2 linked regions of the Oharaeibacter diazotrophicus genome follow. The protein of the gene in region 1 interacts with the protein of each later gene in a pairwise test. Links are inferred from orthologs where the notes say so. Each region holds a gene or a part of one and is shown on either strand. Other genes may lie near its edges.

Evidence for each region.
Region 2: the proteins of hflK (region 1) and ftsH interact in binary tests that used the Escherichia coli proteins (3 or more experiments, as listed by UniProt). The link is inferred for Oharaeibacter diazotrophicus from one-to-one orthologs.

What each region holds. Positions count from the first base shown.
Region 1 is NZ_SNXY01000007.1:757,494-760,333, forward strand. It holds hflK (FtsH protease activity modulator HflK), read right to left. Parts: upstream 2,075-2,840; coding sequence 926-2,074; downstream 1-925. Other genes in the region: hflC (protease modulator HflC), read right to left, coding at 1-926; EDD54_RS12080 (dihydrofolate reductase), read right to left, coding at 2,255-2,788.
Region 2 is NZ_SNXY01000007.1:233,663-236,592, forward strand. It holds ftsH (ATP-dependent zinc metalloprotease FtsH), read right to left. Parts: upstream 2,462-2,930; coding sequence 539-2,461; downstream 1-538. Other genes in the region: rpsU (30S ribosomal protein S21), read right to left, coding at 1-252; tilS (tRNA lysidine(34) synthetase TilS), read right to left, coding at 2,653-2,930. UniProt on the Escherichia coli protein: Acts as a processive, ATP-dependent zinc metallopeptidase for both cytoplasmic and membrane proteins. Plays a role in the quality control of integral membrane proteins.

The DNA.
Region 1 (2,840 bases):
GCGGCCGGCGGCGCCACCGACGGTGCGGTCGGCACGGTCGCCGGAGGCACCGCGGACTTGCCGCTGTCGCGGAAGTAGCGGAAGAACTCCGTGTCCGGCGTCAGCACCATGGTGGTACCGGTGCCGAGCGCGTCCGCGTAGGCCTGCATCGAGCGGTAGAACTCGAAGAACTCGGTGTCGAGCGTGTAGGCGTCGGCGAAGATGCGGTTGCGTTCCGCGTCGCCCTCGCCGTGCAGGATGTCGGCGTCGCGGTTGGCCTCGGCGACGAGCACGGTGGCCTGACGGTCCGCCTCGGCGGTGATCCGGCGCGCCTCCTGGGTGCCCTCCGCGCGCAGTTCCGAGGCCTCGGCGAGGCGTTCGGAGCGCATGCGGTCGAAGGTGCGGTCGAGCACGTTCTCGGGCAGCTCGGTGCGGCGGATGCGCAGCTCGACGATCTCGATGCCGAGCGTGGCCGCCTCCGGACGGACGAGGTCGCTGACCTCCTTCATCATCTCCGAGCGGGCGTCGGAGAGGGCGGCGTCGAAGGTGCGGTTGCCGTAGACGCGCTTGAGGGCGGCGTCGAGGCGGGTCTTGAGGCGCTCCTCGGCGAAGGTCAGGTTGCCGGCGACCGATTCCCTGAAGGCGCGGGGATCGGTGATGCGGTAGGTCGTGAAGGCGTCCACGACGTACTGACGGCTGTCCTTGACCTGGACGATGTTGTTGTCGAGCTCGAGGGTCTGCAGGCGTTTGTCGATGATCTGGACGGTGTCGACCACGTTGGTCGGCACCTTGAAGTAGATGCCGGGTCGGGTGATGACGCGCTGGATCTCGCCGAAGCGCAGCTGGATGGCCTGGTCGCGCTCGGTGACGACGAAGGTCGCCGAATAGGCGATCAGCGCGAGGACGGCGGCGACGATCAGGACGAAGGGCAGGGCGATCTGGCGCATCAGCGGACCTCGCCTTCGGTGGTGGTGCCCTGAGCGGCGGCGGCCGCCGCGGCGCCACGGCGCAGCTCCGGCAGCGGCAGGTAGGGCACGACGCCGTTGCCGGCGTTCTCGCCGAGGATGACCTTGTCGGACTTGGACAACACGCCTTCCATGGTTTCGAGGTAGATGCGCTTGCGGATCACCTCCGGCGCCTTGGCGTACTGCTCGTAGACGTCGCGGAAGCGCTGGGCCGCACCGGTTGCCTCGGCGATGACGCGGTCGCGGTAACCGATGGCGTTCTCGCGGATCTGGCTCGCCTCGCCGCGGGCGTCGCCGAGACGCTTGTTGGCGTAGGCCTGGGCGTCCTGCTTGACCTTGTCCTGGTCCTGCTGGGCGCGCTGGACCTCGCCGAAGGCGTCGGACACCTCGCGCGGCGGGTCGGCGCGGGTGACGTTGACGCCCTTGACGCGCACGCCGGCCTGATAGGTGTTCAGCGTCGACTGGATCAGCTGCGCGACGGCGACCTGGGCGGCGTCGCGGCCGGTGGTGCGGAACTCGTCGGCACGGGTGCGGCCGACGTATTCGCGCATCGCCGATTCGGAGACGACGCGGACGAGGTTCTGCTGATCGGCGATGTTGAACAGGTACTTGATCGGGTCGTCGATCTGCCAGAGCACCGAGAACTCGACGTTGACGAGGTTCTGGTCGCCGGACAGCATGATCGAGCCGTCGCTTGTGGCGCGGGCGGCCGAACCGATGTTCTCCTGGTTCTCCTTGCGCAGCGGCGGCTTCTCGACCGATTCGATCGGCCAGAACATGAAGTGGATGCCCGGCTCGTTGATTTCGGGCTTGACCTCGCCGAAGCGCAGTTCGACGCCGACCTCGTCCGGCTGGACGACGTAGACGCACTCGTAGATCCAGAAGGCGCCGACCACGGCCAGCACCAGCGGCGCGAACAGACGCGCGCCGCCCTGACCGCCGGGGCCGCCCGGCCCGCGCGAGCCGCCGGGCAACAGGCGCCGGAGCTTGTCCTGGCTGCGCCGGAGCAGTTCCTCGAGGTCGGGGGGATTGTTGCCGCCACCGCCACCGCCGCCGCCGCGCGGCGGCTGGCCCCAGGGCCCGTTTCCGCCGCCCTTCCATCCGCCGCCGCTCTGGTTGCTCCAAGGCATGAGGTCCTGGTCCTCCGGTCGAGTGGGGAATTCCCGCTGTGGCCTCTCGGCTTATACGGGGTCGCCGCGGCCTTGGAAACCGCCGTTCCCGGCCGTCGGGCGGCATGGGTAACGCTTCCAAGGCGTCGGGCGCGCCGCCGTCAGGTGGGGCTCGGCCGGGGCGAAGTCAACCGCGGGCGGTCACCGATCCGCCGCTTTCGGCGCGCGGCGCTCGTAGTCCTGCCAGAGCGCGTCGGTGCTGTCGCGCTCGCCGCGCGGCATCGGCTCCTCGTGGACGAGGTCCCAGTCGGCCGGATCGATCGCCGGGAAGCGGGTGTCGCCGTCCGGGCTCGCCGCGACGCGGGTGACGCGCAGGCGGTCGGCGCGGCCGATCAGGGCGGCGTAGAGCGTGCCGCCGCCCCCGACGACGAACTCGTCGAGGCCCTTGTCGGTGGCGATGCGCCGGGCCGCCGCGACGGCGGCGTCGAGGTCGGCGAACACCGTGACGCCGTCCGGGCGGTAGTCCGGATCGCGCGAGACGATCAGGTTGTCGCGGCCGGGCAGGGGGCGGCCGATCGATTCGAGCGTGCGCCGGCCCATCACCACCGGCTTGCCGAGGGTGATCGCCTTGAAGCGCCGGAGGTCGCTCGGCAGCTGCCAGGGCATATCGCCGTCGCGGCCGATCACGCCGTTCTCGCCGAGAGCGACCACGATGGTCATCTTCGGCGCGGTCACGGCGCCTCCTCCGCGAGCCGGCGGAGCGCCTCGCCGGACAGCCGCACCTGTT
Region 2 (2,930 bases), 520 kb from region 1 along the record:
AGCGGCCGGACGACGGCCGGTCTCGCGGACCTTCTTCTTCGGGGCCGGGATCAGGCCCTCGCGCTGGGCGAGCTTGCGGGCGGCCTTCTTGGTGCGGCGGACGGCCTCGGCGTGCTCGCGGGTCTTGCGCTCCGACGGCTTCTCGTAGGCGCGGCGCTGCTTCATCTCGCGGAAGATGCCCTCGCGCTGCAGCTTCTTCTTGAGGACGCGGAGGGCCTGTTCGACGTTGTTGTCGCGGACGAGAACTTGCAAATGAAACCCCATGACTGCCCGGCTGCCTCGATCGGCGAGGTCGCCGGCGCTTCGGTGTGGAACCCAAGTGCGGGACGGTGGCATTCCGTTATCAGGCTTTGGCCCGGCGCGCCTCATTTTTTTCGGCGTCGGACCACTTTTTTCGGCCTCCACCCCCGGAAACGCGGGGATCTCGGCGGGGGCGCCGGAACGGGCACCCCGTCGGCAGGGGCGCCCGAACGGGAGACCCCGCCGGCGGCGGGCCGCGGCGGGGTCTCGGGTCGTCGGACGGAAAGCGGCGCGCGACTCAGCCCGGCTGCGGCTCGAGACCGGGGCCGCCCGGTTCCTCGCCGGCCTTCGGCTTCGGCCGGGTGCTCGGCACCGCCGAGGCGCGCGGCGGCGGCGGCTCGTCGAAGGCGTCGCGCATCGGCGGCTTGCCGGCGAGCAGGTTCTTGATCTCGTCGCCGGTCAGCGTCTCGTATTCGAGCAGCGCCTTGGCGAGGCGGTCCATGTCGTCGTATTTCTCGGTGACGATGCGGCGGGCCTCCTGGTAGCCCTCCTCGACGAAGCGGCGGATCTCGCTGTCGATCTTCTTCATCGTCTCGCCGGAGACGTTCTGCTGGCGCGACACCGAGTGACCCAGGAACACCTCCTCCTGGTTCTCGCCGTAGGCGACGGTGCCGAGCTCGCGCGAAAAGCCCCAGCGGGTCACCATGGCCCGCGCGATCCGGGTCGCCTGCTCGATGTCCGACTGGGCACCCGAGGTGACCTTGTGGTCGCCGAAGAAGATCTCCTCGGCGACGCGGCCGCCCATGGCCATGGCGAGCCGGCTGGTCAGCTGCTCGTAGGAGATCGACACCTGGTCGCGTTCGGGGAGGTACTGCACCATGCCGAGCGCCCGGCCGCGCGGGATGATGGTCGCCTTGTGGATCGGGTCGCAGGCCGGCATGTTGAGCGCGACGATGGCGTGGCCGGCCTCGTGATAGGCCGTCAGGCGCTTCTCGTCGTCGGTCATGACCATGCGGCGCTCGGCGCCCATCATGATCTTGTCCTTGGCGTCGTCGAATTCCTGGTTCGTCACCAGCCGCTTGGAGCGGCGCGCGGCGAGCAGCGCGGCCTCGTTGACGAGGTTCATCAGGTCGGCGCCCGAGAAGCCGGGCGTGCCGCGGGCGAGGGTCTTCAGGTCGACGTCGGGGGCGAGCGGCACCTTGCGGACGTGGACCTTCAGGATCTTCTCGCGGCCGACGATGTCGGGGTTCGGCACCACGATCTGGCGGTCGAAGCGGCCCGGGCGCATCAGCGCGGGGTCGAGCACGTCCGGCCGGTTGGTGGCGGCGATGATGATGATGCCCTCGTTGGCCTCGAAGCCGTCCATCTCGACGAGCAGCTGGTTCAGCGTCTGCTCGCGCTCGTCGTTGCCGCCGCCGAGGCCGGCGCCGCGGTGGCGGCCGACCGCGTCGATCTCGTCGATGAAGATGATGCAGGGGGCGTTCTTCTTGGCCTGCTCGAACATGTCGCGGACGCGGGACGCGCCGACGCCGACGAACATCTCGACGAAGTCCGAGCCGGAGATGGTGAAGAAGGGCACGTTGGCCTCGCCGGCGACGGCGCGCGCGATCAGCGTCTTGCCGGTGCCCGGGGGGCCGACCAGCAGCACGCCGCGCGGGATACGGCCGCCGAGGCGCTGGAACTTCTGCGGGTCGCGCAGGAACTCGACGATCTCCTGCAAGTCCTCCTTGGCCTCGTCGACGCCGGCGACGTCCTCGAAGGTGACGCGGCCGTGGGCCTCGGTCAGCAGCTTGGCCTTGGACTTGCCGAAGCCCATCGCCTTGCCGCCGGCACCGCCCTGCATCTGGCGCATGAAGAAGATCCACAGGCCGAAGATGATCAGCATCGGCAGCCAGGAGATCAGCGTTCCGACCAGGGAGAAGCCTTCGGTGGCGGGCTTGGCCTTGATGGTGACGTCGTTGCGCGTCAGCGCGTCGATGTAGTTGGCACCGGGCGGGGCGTAGGTCTGGAAGGTCTGACCGTTGCCGTAGCTGCCGACGATGGTCTGGTCCATGATCGTGACGTCACGGACGTTCTTCTGCTCGACTTCCTGGAGGAACTTCGAGAAGGCGATGTCGTTGGACGCCTGACGCTGCCCCGGGCTCTGGAAGAGCTGGAACAGGGCGATCAGCAGCAGCCCAATGATGACCCACAGGGCGAAGTTCCGGAAGTTGGCGTTCATCGTCGACCTTGGCGTCGCCCGGGGGCGGCAGTGGGAAGGGCGGCGGAGCCGGTGGGACCGGACCCGTCGCGACAGCCGGTAACATAGGTTCGCCGCCGAGCGTTGCCAACCCGACGACGGTCGCGTTCCGTACCGATCTGGCACGAAGCGACCGGCCGCCGCAACGCGCGGCAGCCCATACCCCCGAAAGACTATCGCGAAATCACTAATTCCTCGTCGCCGGCGCTCGTTCCCGCCGCGCCGAGCGGGCGGAGCACGACCGCACCCGGCGGCGGGTCCCAGCCGTCGAGCCGTGGCAGACCGGCGGCGGCGGCGCGCGGCAGGGCGGCGAGGTCGCGGCCGGCGACGACGCGCGCGCCCGGCGGCGGCGCGACGGCGACGTCGACGGCGAAGCGGCCGTCCCAGACGTGGCGGCCGGGCCGGTCGAGGGCGAGCACCGGGAAGCCGGCGCGGCCGGCCTCGGCGTAGA